DNA from 2 places in the Streptomyces sp. NPDC054770 genome. Region 1 is predicted to be linked to the other one. Evidence: riboswitches for the same ligand, from Rfam matches in the RefSeq annotation. Region 1 holds a riboswitch; the other holds the start of a gene.
What was found. Region 1 has a riboswitch for cobalamin ahead of metE (5-methyltetrahydropteroyltriglutamate--homocysteine S-methyltransferase). Riboswitches for the same ligand answer to the same signal wherever they lie in the genome.
Positions count from the first base shown of each region.

Region 2: another riboswitch for cobalamin. It lies ahead of ACWGKQ_RS34280 (ribonucleoside-diphosphate reductase subunit alpha); the one in region 1 lies ahead of metE (5-methyltetrahydropteroyltriglutamate--homocysteine S-methyltransferase).

Region 1 is NZ_JBSHBL010000027.1:64,477-71,858, forward strand. It holds gene ACWGKQ_RS23575 (isocitrate lyase/PEP mutase family protein) at 1-98, opposite strand, end outside; gene dmpG (4-hydroxy-2-oxovalerate aldolase) at 136-1,149, opposite strand; gene ACWGKQ_RS23585 (acetaldehyde dehydrogenase (acetylating)) at 1,146-2,078, opposite strand; gene ACWGKQ_RS23590 (2-keto-4-pentenoate hydratase) at 2,075-2,881, opposite strand; gene ACWGKQ_RS23595 (IclR family transcriptional regulator) at 2,956-3,678, shown strand; cobalamin riboswitch at 3,831-4,054, shown strand; gene metE (5-methyltetrahydropteroyltriglutamate--homocysteine S-methyltransferase) at 4,211-6,520, shown strand; gene ACWGKQ_RS23605 (histidine phosphatase family protein) at 6,626-7,177, shown strand; gene ACWGKQ_RS23610 (DUF6204 family protein) at 7,244-7,382, shown strand, end outside.
Region 2 is NZ_JBSHBL010000050.1:21,420-28,801, reverse strand. It holds gene ACWGKQ_RS34290 (ATP-binding protein) at 76-3,627, opposite strand; gene ACWGKQ_RS34285 (GNAT family N-acetyltransferase) at 3,790-4,344, shown strand; cobalamin riboswitch at 4,349-4,473, shown strand; gene ACWGKQ_RS34280 (ribonucleoside-diphosphate reductase subunit alpha) at 4,599-6,977, shown strand; gene ACWGKQ_RS34275 (ribonucleotide-diphosphate reductase subunit beta) at 6,977-7,382, shown strand, end outside.

The sequences.
Region 1 (7,382 bases):
CGGGCGCTTCCCGCGTCCCACGCGTTGGGGAGCAGGAAGCAGCCTTCCCGGTGCGACTCGACGAAACGTACGGCCCGTTCTCGGCGTTGAGTGTCCACGCCGCCGAGTCTGTCAGCCGCCACTGACAATCGGGCGTCAGCGGCTCCCGGCGAGGTCCAGGGCGATGTCGGTGATCATGTCCTCCTGGCCGCCGACCAGCTTGCGGCGGCCGACCTCGACCAGGATCGCGCGGGTGTCGAGGCCGTGCCGGCGGGCGGCGGCCTCGGCGTGCCGCAGGAAGCTGGAGTAGACGCCGGCGTAGCCGAGGGTGAGCGTCTCGCGGTCCACCCGGACTTCGCGGTCCTGCATCGGTCGTACCACGTCGTCGGCCGCGTCCATCAGCGGGAACAGCTCGCAGCCGTGCTCCCAGCCCATCAGGTCGGCGACCGCGATGAACGCCTCCAGGGGGCAGTTCCCGGCCCCGGCGCCCTGTCCGGCGAGGGAGGCGTCGACGCGGGTGACGCCGTTCTCGACGGCGACGACCGAGTTGGCCACGCCCAGGCCGAGGTTGTGGTGGGCGTGGATGCCGAGTTCGGTGGCCGGGTCGAGGACGTCCCGGTAGGCGCGGAAGCGGTCGCGGACGCCGTCCATGGTCAGGCGGCCGCCGGAGTCGGTGACGTACACGCAGTGCGCGCCGTAGGACTCCATCAGCTTGGCCTGGCGGGCCAGTTCGGCGGGTTCGGCGAGGTGGGACATCATCAGGAACCCGGCCACGTCCATGCCCAGTTCGCGGGCGGCGGCGATGTGCTGGGCGGAGATGTCGGCCTCGGTGCAGTGGGTGGCGACGCGGACCGAGCGGATGCCCAGGGAGTGGGCCTGCTTGAGGTCGTGGAGCGTGCCGATGCCGGGGAGGAGGAGGGTGGTGGGGATGGATTGGTGCACGGCGCCCACGACCGCCTCGATCCACTCCCAGTCGGTGTGCGCGCCGATGCCGTAGGTGATGCTGGAGCCGGAGAGGCCGTCGCCGTGGGCGACCTCGATGGCACGGACTCCGGCGGTGTCGAGGGCGGCGGCGATGGTGCGGGCCTGGTCGACGGTGTAGCGGTGGCGGACGGCGTGCATGCCGTCCCGCAGGGTGACGTCCTGGACGTACAGACGGGTACCGGTCATCGGGACGCCACCTCCGGGGCTCGGTATGCGGCCATGCGCTCCGCGGTGCGCAGCGCGGCCGAGGTCATGATGTCGAGGTTGCCTGCGTAGGCGGGCAGGTAGTGGGCCGCGCCCTCCACCTCCAGGAAGACGGACACCTTCACCGCGTCGCCGGGGGCGAGGGTGCGCAGCGGGTCGTCGGCGGCCACCCGCTCGAACTGCACCTTCTGCTTGAGCCGGTAGCCGGGGACGTACGTCTGGACCCGGGCGACCATCTCCTCGACCGACGCCGTCACCGCCGCGTCGTCGCACTCGCCGACCAGGCAGTGCACGGTGTCCCGCATGATCAGGGGCGGTTCGGCCGGGTTGAGCACGATGATCGCCTTGCCGCGGGCCGCGCCGCCGACCTTCGCGATGGCGGCGGAGGTGGTCTCGGTGAACTCGTCGATGTTGGCGCGGGTGCCGGGACCGGCCGAGCGGGAGGAGATCGAGGCGACGATCTCGCCGTAGTGGACGGGTGTCACGGCGTTGACCGCGGCGACGACCGGGATGGTGGCCTGGCCGCCGCAGGTGACCATGTTGACGTTCGGGGCGTCCAGGTGGGCGTCGCCGTTGACGGGCGGGACGACGTACGGACCGAGCGCGGCCGGGGTGAGGTCGACGACCGTACGGCCGAGGGCGCGCAGCACCTCGTCGTGCCGGCGGTGGGCGCCCGCGGAGGTGGCGTCGAAGACGAGCGAGACGTCCTCGAACTCGTCCAGGCCGACCAGGCCGTCGACGCCCTCGTGGGTGGTGGCCACCTTCAGGCGCCGGGCGCGGGCCAGGCCGTCCGACTCCGGGTCGATACCGGCCATGGCGGCGATCTCCAGCGACTCGGAGAGCCGCAGGATCTTGATCATCAGATCGGTGCCGATGTTCCCGGACCCGATGACGGCGACCTTCGTGGTCATGCTGCTCCCTCGGTTCCCTCGGTGGCGAAGGCGACCCCGACCGTGCCGAGGCCTTCGATGCGTGCGGTGAACTCGTCGCCCTCGGCGGCTACCGCCATCGGGCCGAGCGCGCCGGTGAGCACGATGTCGCCGGCCCGCAGCGGGTCGCCGAGCCCGGCGAGGGTGGCGGCGAGCCAGCGGGCGGCGGTGAGCGGGCTGCCCAGGCAGTCGGCGCCGGTGCCCTGCGAGACGGTCTCGCCGTTCTTGCCCAGGGTCATCCGGACGCCCCGCAGGTCGACCCGGTCCAGCGGGACCGGGGTGCCGCCGAGGACGAACAGGCCGCTGGAGGCGTTGTCGGCGACGGTGTCGACGATCGTGATGTCCCAGCCCGCGATCCGGCTGTCCACGATCTCCAGCGCGGGCAGCGCGAAGGCGGTGGCCCGCAGCAGGTCGGCGACGGTCGGGTCGCGGTGCGGCAGGTCGGCGCCCAGGACCAGGGCGACCTCGGCCTCGACCTTGGGCTGGAGCAGCCGGCCGGCCGCGACCGGCTCGCCCTCGCTCACCGCCATGTCCGCGAAGAGGGCCCCGAAGTCGGGCTGTCCGACCCCGAGCTGCCGCTGCACGGCGGGCGAGGTCAGCCCGATCTTGCGGCCCACCAGCCGGCGGCCGGCGGCCACGCCCCGCTCCACGTGCAGCCGCTGCACGGCGTACGCGGTCTCGATGTCGCCCTCGGGGAGAAGGGCACGGACGGGGGCGCAGGGGGTGCCGGTGCGGGTGGCTTCGTCGAGGACGTCGGCCACCTTGGTGACGAGGTCAGAGCTCATGCCGACAGGTATAGGCGGACGCCGGGAGACGAGGCAAAATATGTTCCGTGACACGGAACAGCACTCAGGGAAACATGCTCGACAAGGCGGTCGCGGTCCTGGACTGCTTCCGCCCGGACGGCGGCGCGTTCCGCCTCACGGAACTGGCCGAGCGGTCGAAGCTGCCCAAGACCACCGTGTTCCGGCTCTGCGCCGAGCTGGTCCGGCTCGGCCTGCTGGAACGGGACGCGGAGACCTACCGGCTCGGCGGGGCGCTCTTCGAGCTGGGGTCGCTGGTGCCGCGCCGGCACGATCTGCGGGAGGCCGCGCTGCCGTTCCTCCAGGACCTCTTCGAGGCCACCCACGAGACCGTGCACCTCGGGGTGCGGGAGGGCCACGAGGTGGTCTACGTCGAGCGCATCCACGGCCACGACGCGCTGCGGCTGCCGTCCCGGATCGGCGGCCGGCTCCCGCTGACCTGCACCGGGGTGGGCAAGGCCCTGCTGGCGTTCTCGGGCGCCGAGCTGGTCGAGGAGGTGCTGGCGGGGCCGCTGCCGCGGCTGACGGCCCGTTCGGTGACGGAGCCTGCGCGGCTGCGTACGGCCGTGGAGCAGGCGCAGGTGGCGGGGCTGGCGTACGAGGAGGAAGAGGCCGCGGAGGGGGTCAGCTGTATCGCGGCGCCGGTTTTCGACGGGCCGACGGCGGTGGCGGCGCTGTCGGTGGCCGTGCCGTGCGGGCGGTTTCGGCCGGCTCAGCTGGCGCCTGCGGTGCGGACCGCTGCGTTGGGGTTGTCGCGGGCGTTGCGCTCGGGTCGGTGACCTGTTGGGGGACGTGGACGTTCGCCTACGGGGACGGGGGGCTCTGAGGACGGCGGGTGCGGGTTGTCTGTGGTTGATCGCGCCCACGCGGCGGAGCCGCATATCGACAACGCCCCGCGCCCCTTTCGGGGCGCTTCCCTCACGTGGGTCGTAAGGTGGACCCCGCAGCTGGTTCGTCCTGTTCGCCAGATGGGATGTCGTAAGAGGGAACCCGGTGGGAATCCGGGACTGCCCCGCAGCGGTGAGTGGGAACGACCGCCGTCATACGCACTGGGTCCACCGGATCCGGGAAGCGACGGCCAGTAGGAGTCTCGTCGGCTTTGTACGACGGGACGTGCCCGCGAGTCCGAAGACCTGCCAACTGCCCGTGTGCGAACCACTCGTGCGCGGACATCCCGGTGACCTCGTGGGCGGGTCGGCGTGCACATCGGAGGAGCGGTCGGGTACGACCGTCGCCGTCCGGTCCGTCATCCCTTCGCGCTCTCGTCCCGTCACCGGGATCTCAGGGAATCGTCTCGCGAAGGAGATCTCCGTGACAGCCAAGTCCGCAGCCGCGGCAGCCCGGGCCACCGTGTACGGCTACCCCCGCCAGGGGCCGGCCCGGGAACTGAAGAAGGCGATCGAGAGCTACTGGAAGGGCCGGTCCACCGCCGACGCCCTGCGGGCCACCGCCGCCGAACTGCGCCGGTCCACCTGGCGGCAGCTCGCCGGGGCCGGCGTCCACGAGGTGCCGACCGGCGACTTCTCGTACTACGACCATGTCCTCGACACCACCGTGATGGTCGGCGCCGTCCCCGCGCGGCACCGCGCCGCCGTCGACGCCGACGCCCTGGACGGCTACTTCGCCATGGCCCGCGGCACCCAGGACAGCGCGCCGCTGGAGATGACGAAGTGGTTCGACACCAACTACCACTACCTGGTGCCGGAGTTGGGCCCGGACACCGTCTTCGCCGCGAACTCCGCCAAGCAGGTGGGCGAGTTGCGGGAGGCGCTGGCCCTCGGGCTCGCCTCCCGGCCGGTGCTGGTCGGCCCGGTCTCCTACCTGCTGCTCGCCAAGCCGGCGCCCGGGGTGCCCGCCGGCTTCGACCCGCTCACCCTCCTCGACCGGCTGCTCCCGGTCTACGCCGAGGTGCTCGCCGACCTGCGGGCGGCCGGCGCCGAGTGGGTGCAGCTCGACGAACCCGCCCTGGTCCAGGACCGCACCCCGGCCGAGCTGAACGCCGTCGCCCGTGCCTATCGGGATCCGGGTGCCCGGCCCGACCGGCCGAAGCTGCTCGTCGCCTCCTACTTCGACCGGCTCGGCGAGGCCCTGCCCGTGCTGGCCAAGGCCCCGGTCGAGGGGCTCGCCCTGGACTTCACCGGGGCGGCGGCCGCCAACCTGGACGCCCTGGCCGCCGTCGGCGGGCTGCCCGGCAAGCGGCTGGTCGCCGGTGTCGTCGACGGCCGCAACATCTGGGTCAACGACCTGTCGGCATCCCTCAGCACCCTCGGCACCCTGCTCGGCCTCGCCGACCGGGTCGACGTGGCCGCCTCCTGCTCCCTCCTGCACGTGCCGCTGGACACGGCGGCCGAGCGGGACATCGAACCGCAGATCCTGCGCTGGCTGGCCTTCGCCAGGCAGAAGACGGCCGAGATCGTCACCCTCGCCAAGGGCCTCGCCCAGGGCCCCCACACCATCGCCGCCGAACTCGCCGCCAACCGCGCCGACCTGGCCTCCCGGGCGGCTTCACCGATCACCCACGCCCCCGGCGTCCGGGCCCGTGCGGCCGCCGTGACCGCTTTCGACGCCCGCCGCTCCTCTCCGTACCGGCAGCGTGCCGCCGCCCAACGCGCCCATCTCCGGTTGCCGTTGCTGCCGACGACGACCATCGGCTCGTTCCCGCAGACCGACGAACTGCGCACCGCGCGGGCGGACCTGCGGGCGGGCCGGATCGACACGGCCGGTTACGAGGAGCGGGTGCGGGCCGAGATCCAGGAGGTGGTCGCCTTCCAGGAGAAGACCGGCCTGGACGTCCTGGTGCACGGCGAACCCGAACGCAACGACATGGTCCAGTACTTCGCCGAACAGCTGACGGGATACCTGGCCACCCGGCACGGCTGGGTCCAGTCGTACGGCACCCGGTACGTGCGCCCGCCGGTCCTGGCCGGTGACGTCTCCCGTCCCGAGCCGATGACGGTCCGCTGGACGTCGTACGCCCAGTCCCTCACCGACCGCCCGGTCAAGGGCATGCTCACCGGGCCGGTGACCATGCTGGCCTGGTCGTTCGTCCGTGACGACCAGCCGCTCGGCGACACCGCCCGCCAGGTCGCCCTCGCCCTGCGCGACGAGGTGAACGACCTGGAGGCGGAAGGCACTTCGGTCATCCAGGTCGACGAACCCGCACTACGCGAGACCCTCCCGCTGCGGGCCGCCGACCGGGCCGGCTACCTGGCCTGGGCGACCGAGGCGTTCCGGCTCACCACCGCCGGAGTCCGTCCGGACACCCAGATCCACACGCACATGTGCTACGCCGAGTTCGGCGACATCGTCCGGGCCATCGACGACCTCGACGCGGACGTCATCAGCCTGGAGGCGGCCCGCTCGCACATGCAGGTCGCCCGCGAACTCGCCGCGCACGGCTATCCGCGCGAGGCCGGCCCCGGGGTCTACGACATCCACTCGCCCCGGGTGCCGAGCGCCGAGGAGGCCGCCGACCTGGTGCGGACCGGTCTGCGGGCCATCCCGGCCGAGCGGCTCTGGGTCAACCCCGACTGCGGACTGAAGACCCGCGGCTGGCCGGAGGTCCGGGCCGCCCTGGAGAACCTGGTCGCGGCGGCCCAGGCGGTGCGCGCGGAGCTGTAACCGGGTCCTGGTGCGGGTGCCGGACGGCGTACTGTCGTGCGCGGCCGGCATCCGCCCCCACCGCTGCCGCCGGCATGCGACGGACGACCATGGAGGAACCGCCCCGTGACCTGCCGAGTCATCCTCATAGCCCCGGCCATGACCCCCTCGTTGCGGCGGGCCCGCTTCGACGACGGTGACTCGATCGAGAAGCCCGGGGCGGTGACGCTGTCCCTGCCGGCCGCGGGCGCGGAGGTCCACTCCCCCAGCGTGCGCTGCCGGGAGACGGCGGCCGCGCTGGGCCTGGACGCCTCGGCGGAGCCCGAGCTGTCGGGCCTGGACGCGGGACGTTGGCGGGGCCGGACGCTGGAGGAGGTCGGCACCGCCGAACCCGACGCGCTGCTCCAGTGGCTGACCGACGCGGGCGCCGCACCGCACGGCGGCGAGTCGGTACGGGAGTTGTGCGCGCGGGTCACCGGGTGGCTGGACCGGACGGGCCTGACCATCGGCAGGACGGTCGCCGTGGTGGAGCCGGAGGTGGTGCGGGCCATGGTGCTGCATGTGCTCGGGGCGCCCGAGGCCGCGTTCTGGCGGGTGGACGTGCCGTCGCTGTCGGCGACGGAGATCACGGGCGGACCCGGGCGCTGGAACCTGCGGCTCGGCCAGGTCGGCGGCTAGCGGGTGTCCGGTGGAGCGCCGGAAATGCGGTGGAGCGGTGCGCCCCGTCCTGCCTAGGGTCGCGCCATGACCACCCGCACCTTCCGCGTCACCGTCCGCGGCGTCTTCGACGGCCTCAGCGCCGGACAACGCGCCGAACTGCTCTCCCGGGCCGCCGAGCACGACGTGCTGCGCGCGGCCTTCACGCCCGAGGGCCACCTCAGCT
Region 2 (7,382 bases), on a different contig from region 1:
ACCACACACAACCCGCAGCGGGCCGCCGAAAATCAAGCACAACGGCGGCCCGCTTCCGGCTTCCCCCCGACCTCGCTACTCCCGCGTCCGCCGAGCCATCTCGTCCCAGAACCGGTCCAGTTCGCGAACCCGCATCCCGACCCAGCGCGGCGTCTTGCGGCGCAGCCCCCGCGGCAGCCAGCGCCGCACGCTGCCGGGCAGCAGCGCCTGTTGCTGGCGGCAGAACGGCTCGCGGATCTCCCCACGGGGCAGCCAGCCGCGAGGCGGGTACGGGCAGAGCTGGAACTTGCAGTCGGGCAGGCAGGTCACGCCCGGTTCGGGCGGGTTGGACGTACCGATCCGCAGTCCGGGCCGCAGCGGCTCCCGGTTCGCACGGATGCACGGCGGCAGCGGCATACCCGGCTGCTCCGCACGGGCCAGGCGTTCCTCGACCCCGTCCGGGTGCCCGTCCCGTTCGATGAGGTTCAGCATGACCAGTACGTCGGCGACAAGGCGCTGGGCGCGCGGGTCCAGGGTGCTCCAGCCGACCGACGGCGGAATCCACAGGCTGTGCCTGCGATGGCCCCCACAGGTGTCGGCGCGGGCCCCGATGTTGTCGGCCGCGCCCTTCTCGTCGATCCACAGGAACCGCTCGGGCTGCCCGGTCTCCAGGGCGAGAGCCACCAGATCACCGGCTTCGGCGACGAACGGATGCAGACACCGCCGGGGTGTCCCGCCGGACGCGTCGGCCCGCCCCGGCGGCGCGTTCACCGTGCCCGTCATCGACAGCCAGCGCTGCACGGTCTGCACCGCGGTGGCCCCACTGCCGTCGGCGCAGTCCTCGAGTTCCCACAGGCACAGTGCGTGCAACAGGCTGAGCTGCGCATACCAGCACCGTGACTGCTGCAGTACGGTCTCCGCCTGCCGGATCAGATCGGCCCGCCCGCCGGGATAGGTCTCCGGATACCGCTGACGCCGGTTGGCCGCGTACTTGAAGCCCTGGGCCAGCGCGGCCTCCAGGGCGAGCGGCAGGTCAGGGGCGCCGCCGGTGAAGTTCGGGTCGAGGTGGCGCAGCCACTTGGTGAGGCGCTCCCGCGCCTCGTCACGGTGGGCCTCGTCGACGGATCCCAGGAGCATCGGGACCAGCCAGGCCCGCATCACGAACTCCCGGAACAGGCAGACCCGTTGCTCGCGGTAGCGCCGGTTCAGCTCCTTCCGGTCCTGCTGCAGCTGCCGGACGCGCTCGGTCGACACGGCGCCCGAGAGCGACTTGGCCGACCTCGCGCGCCCCATGTTCGCGGCCCACGTCTCGTACTCCCGCCGCTTCCAGGCCCTCAGCTTGCCGAGCCGGTCCTCGTACTCCCGCACCGGGTCGCTGTTCAGACCGACCCGCTCGCGGATCACGGCGAACGCGGGGTTGCCGCCGGCACCGAACTCCTGGGCGATGGCCAGGCGGGTGGAGTAGGAGGATTCCTCGATGCCGATCTCGAAGAGCTGCCAGTACAGCGGGGTGGTGTCGACCCGGTCGGACACCTTGCGCAGCGCGGCTCCGAGCTGCTTGAGCAGTCTGCGCTTGGCGTCCCGCAGCGTGCGCCGGTCCCCCTTGATGTCGGGCCAGCGTTCGCGCACCGCGGCCACGATGTCGCCCAGGCGCCGGGGATCGGCCTCCGCGCTCTCGATCTCCAGAGCCGCGGCGTAGAGGTCGAGGGCCTTCGGATCGTCCGTGCGACGGCTCGCGGCGTCACACAGCCGCTGGGCCGACGTGCGGCCCCCGACGGGCGACTGCCGGACCCGCTCGGTCACCCCCTTGCGCACGGCGGCCCGCAACCCGCTCCCCGGATCCGGCAGCCGCGCCTCCCGCACCCGGGACAACAGCACCAGCGCGATGAGCAGTTCCCGGCTGGGACCGGGCGGCTGCAGCGCCTCCTCGACCAGTTGCCCGGCACCCCGCTCCCCCAGCTGGTCCAGCAGGCGGTAGCCGAAGTAGGCCTGGATGATGCTGTGCGGGAAACGGACCCTTCGCCCGGAGCCCTCCACCAGTTTGAGTCTGCCCGCCTGCGCCGCGAGACGGGCGAGGCCGGCCTGGCACTGGTCCATGTTCCCCGTGCGCAGCCGTCGGCGTTCCTCGTCGCCGAGCCGCTCGCACAGCGCGTCCCAGATCTGCTGTCGGTGCCAGTCGGAGAGGAGGTTGCCGTCCTTGCCGTAGTGGTCGAACACCCGGTCGGCCCACACGCGTTCCGCCAGGGCCCGGGCCCGCCGGGCCGGACCGGGGTGCAGGACCTCCGGGGCGAGCAGCTCCGGGAGGCCGACCTCCAGCTTGTCCTGGAGCAGGCCGACACAGGCCAGGGCCGAGACCAGCTCAAGGGCGTCGCGGCGCTCCTGCGGGGCCAGCGCGACGTCCTCGCGCAGCTTCCCCTCGCACAGCGCCTCGGCCCAGCTCTCCAGCAGCCACAGCCGCAGGGTGGCCCGGTCGCGGCTGCGGGCGTTCAGGTGGTGGGGATCGTGGTCCGCACGGTTGTGGTCCAGGGCTCCGCGCCGGTGGAGTTCGCGGGCGATCTGGAGGTAGATCGGCGACTCGGTCACCTCCGCCGTCTCCACGATCCAGTCCACCCGGCGCTCGTCGCTCTCCCGTACGCCCGCCTCGACGAAGCGAACTGCCGCGTCCTCACCGAGCGGTTCCAGTTCGACGATCGCGGCCGAGGTGTTCTCCAGTGGGCTGTGCGGCCGGGAGGCGATGACCAGGGGCAGCTTCTCCTCGTGGGCGCGTTCGATGGCCTGGCGGATGACGTTGTCCCGGTTCTGCTGATGGCCGTCGTCGAGGAGGGCCTCCTCCAGGCCGTCGGCGAGGACGACCGGCTTGTCGTCGGCGAGGAGTTGCTGCCAGACCCGGTCGGTCTTGGTGCGCGCCAGGATGCCCTTGGGCGCCTCCTCGGCGAAGCGCCGCCTGGCCAGACGCTCGAAGTTGAGGTCGCCTCCGTCCACCGCGTCCCTGAGCCGGATCGGCACCGGTACGGCGTTCTGCCGGGCCAGGAGTTCGGTGAGCCGTACGAGGACCGCGGTCTTGCCGGCGCCGACGCCGCCGACCAGCAGATAGGGCCGGCGCGTGTCGCGCTCCCGCAGCCGTTCGGCGATGACCTGTGCGACCTCGTCCCGGCCCACGATCTCGGCCGTGTCGGGACCCGCGGTGGGCACCAGCCCGCGGGGATCCCGCAGCGCCTTGGCGAGGTAGCGCCGTTTGGTCCACCGGTACCACCAGAACAGGAACAGTGCGGCGGCGACGGAGGCGGCGAGGATCGGGCCGACGAACCTGCTGACGGTGTCGAACCCCACGCTGTTGCGCTTCCGCCATGACTCGAATCCGGTCGTCTCGCCCGTGGCGAGGATGTACAGCCCCTCACCGGTCCAGGCGAGCATGGCCAGCGCGGCGACCAGCCAGACCGCCCTCGTGACGTTGGCGTAGGAGACCCAACGGTGCCACTTCCTGGGGCGGGTGGCGCCGTGACGGGCCTCCAGACGGATCGTCAGGGCGTGCCAGCGGCCCATGAGACCGGATCCGACCCGGTTGCCCGCGCGTCGCAGGTCCAGTGTCGCCATCGGCGCGTCGCGCGGAAGCTCCTTGCCGGGCGGGTGCCGGACGACCCTCGTCATGGTGCCTTCTCCTTACGCGTTCCCGGAGTGTTCTCGGAACGGCGGACCCGCGGGCACCGGCACCTCCTTCCATGGAATCACTCCCGGCACAGCCCCCAACCCGGGCGCCCCACCGGGGAAATCGAGAGGTTTCCGCAGGCGGGAGTCCGGCAGACTCGGGCCATGGACATCGTGATACGGCGGGCGGAACCCGGTGAGTACGAGCCCCTCGGCGAGATGACCGCCCAGGCCTACCTTCTGGACGGCCTCCTCGACTACGGCGAGGGCGACGAGTACCTGCCCGTGCTGAAGGACGTGGCGAGCCGGGCGGCCGCCGCCGACGTGCTCGTGGCCGTGTCCGGCGAAAAGCTCCTCGGCGGCGTCACCTTCGTCGCCGGCCCCGGCCCGGTCGCCGACATCGCCCGCCCCGGCGAGGCGGAGATCAGGGCGCTCGCGGTCGCACACGAGGCCCGCGGCAAAGGCGCCGGCGAGGCCCTCGTACGGGCCTGCATCGACCGCGCACGGGCCACCCGGGGCTGCACGGCCGTCGTCCTGTCGAGCCAGCGAGGCATGCACACCGCCCACCGTCTCTACGAACGTCTGGGTTTCGTCCGCACACCCGACCGGGACTGGAATCCCGTACCGCACCTGGACGACATCACTCTCCTCACCTATGAGTTGACGCTCCGACACCGCCACGACACAACATCTGGGGGTGACACGACAACCCGGCACTAGATGTATGCTCATGCTCGCTGTCGCCGCAGGGGAATCCGGTGCGAATCCGGAACTGTCCCGCAACGGTGTACTTGTGCATGTTCGTGCACAGGAATCAGTCCGAGGACCTGCCGACAGCACGCCCAGCCACCCGGCGCGGGCGTTCTGACGTCCGGGCCTCGCGGAGTGGGCCAGGGTCTCGACGTGTGCCCACGCGCGCTCGTGCTGCCCGCTGCCCTCCGCCAGGCCCCGAGCCCAGCGAGGGAGAGTCCCACGTGACCATCGCGCCAGCCGACCCGGCTTCAGCGGTCATCTCTGCCGAAGAGGACGGTCCCGGTACCGCGCTGCTGCGGACCCTGACCGAGCTGACCGCCGACCTCCCCGACGCCGACCCCGGCCGGGTCGCCGCCGCCGCGTTGCGCGGCCGGTCCGCGCGGGCCGACGAGGCGGAGTTGCGCGAGCTGGCCACCGAGGCCGCCGCCGGCCTCATCTCCGAGGACCCCGCCTACTCCAGGCTCGCCGCCCGGCTGCTGACGGTCTCCGTCCGTGCCGAGGCCGCCTCGCAGGGCGTGACCTCCTTCACCGAGTCCGTCGCCGTGGGGCACCGGGAGGGGCTGATCGCCGACCGGACCGCCGAGTTCGTACGGCTGCACGCCCGCCGCCTCGACACCCTCGTCGACCCGGCCGCCGACGACCGCTTCGGCTACTTCGGCCTGCGCACGCTGCACAGCCGCTACCTGCTCCGGCACCCGATCACCCGCAAGGTCATCGAGACCCCCCAGCACTTCATGCTCCGGGTCGCCGCCGGCCTCGCCGAGGACACTGCGTTCAATTCGAAGACGGGCGCGAGGTCGGTGGACGAAGTCGCCGCGCTCTACGGCCTGATGAGCCGCCTCGACTACCTCCCGTCCTCCCCCACCCTCTTCAACTCCGGCACCCGGCACCCCCAGATGTCGTCCTGCTACCTTCTGGACTCGCCGAAGGACGAGCTGGACTCGATCTACGACCGCTACCACCAGGTCGCCCGCCTCTCGAAGCACGCCGGCGGCATCGGCCTGTCGTACTCCCGGATCCGCAGCCGGGGTTCGCTGATCCGCGGCACCAACGGCCACTCCAACGGCATCGTGCCGTTCCTGAAGACCCTCGACGCCTCGGTCGCCGCCGTGAACCAGGGCGGCCGGCGCAAGGGCGCGGCCGCGGTCTACCTGGAGACCTGGCACTCCGACATCGAGGAGTTCCTGGAGCTGCGCGACAACACCGGCGAGGACGCCCGCCGTACCCACAACCTCAACCTCGCGCACTGGATCCCGGACGAGTTCATGCGCCGGGTGAACGCGGACGCGCAGTGGTCGCTGTTCTCCCCGGCCGACGTGCCCGAACTGGTCGACCTGTGGGGCGAGGAGTTCGACGCCGCCTACCGCAGGGCCGAGGCGGCCGGCCTCGCGCTCAGGACCATTCCGGCCCGTGACCTGTACGGCCGGATGATGCGCACCCTCGCGCAGACCGGCAACGGCTGGATGACCTTCAAGGACGCGGCCAACCGCACCGCGAACCAGACGGCCACCCCCGGCCATGTCGTCCACTCCTCCAACCTCTGCACGGAGATCCTGGAGGTCACGGACGACGGCGAGACGGCGGTCTGCAACCTCGGTTCGGTCAACCTCGGCGCGTTCGTCGACAAGGCGGCAGGTGACATCGACTGGGAGCGGCTGGACGAGACCGTCCGCACCGCCGTCACCTTCCTCGACCGGGTCGTGGACATCAACTTCTACCCGACCGAGCAGGCGGGCCGGTCGAACGCCAGGTGGCGGCCCGTCGGCCTGGGCGCCATGGGCCTCCAGGACGTCTTCTTCAAGCTGCGGCTGCCCTTCGACTCCCCCGAGGCCAGGGCCCTCTCCACCCGGATCGCCGAGCGGATCATGCTCGTCGCCTACGAGGCCTCCGCCGACCTCGCCGAGCGCAGCGGCCCGCTGCCGGCCTGGGAGAAGACCCGCACCGCGCAGGGCGTGCTGCACCCCGACCACTACGGCGTCGAGTTCACCTGGCCGGAGCGCTGGGCGGCGCTGCGCGCGCGGATCGCGACGACCGGTCTGCGCAACAGCCTCCTCCTCGCGATCGCGCCCACCGCCACCATCGCGTCCATCGCCGGTGTCTACGAGTGCATCGAGCCGCAGGTCTCGAACCTCTTCAAGCGCGAGACGCTGTCCGGCGAGTTCCTCCAGGTCAACTCCTACCTGGTGCAGGACCTCAAGGACCTCGGCGTCTGGGACGCCCGCACCCGCGAGGCGCTGCGCGACGCGAGCGGCTCGGTGCAGGACTTCGCGTGGATCCCGGAGGACGTACGGCGGCTCTACCGCACGGCGTGGGAGATCCCGCAGCGCGGCCTGATCGACATGGCCGCCGCCCGCACCCCGTACCTGGACCAGGCCCAGTCCCTGAACCTGTTCCTGGAGACGCCGACCATCGGCAAGCTCTCCTCGATGTACGCGTACGCCTGGAAGTCCGGGCTGAAGACGACGTACTACCTGCGCTCGCGCCCGGCGACCCGGATCGCCCGCGCCGCACAGGCCGCTGTCCCCGTGCAGGCCGCCCCGGACCCCGAGGCCGTCGCCTGCTCCCTTGAGAACCCCGAGTCCTGCGAGGCCTGCCAGTAATGACCAGCGACAACAAGAACCTTCTCGACCCGGGCTTCGAACTGACCCTGCGCCCGATGCGCTACCCGGACTTCTACGAGCGCTACCGGGACGCCATCAAGAACACCTGGACCGTGGAGGAGGTCGACCTCCACTCGGACGTGGCCGACCTCGCGAAGCTCACGCCCGCCGAGCAGCACATGATCGGCCGGCTGGTCGCCTTCTTCGCGACGGGCGACTCGATCGTGGCGAACAACCTGGTGCTGACGCTGTACAAGCACATCAACTCCCCGGAGGCGCGCCTGTACTTGTCGCGCCAGCTCTTCGAGGAGGCCGTGCACGTCCAGTTCTACCTGACCCTGCTGGACACCTACCTCCCCGACCCGGCGGACCGCGCCGCCGCGTTCGCCGCGGTGGAGAACATCC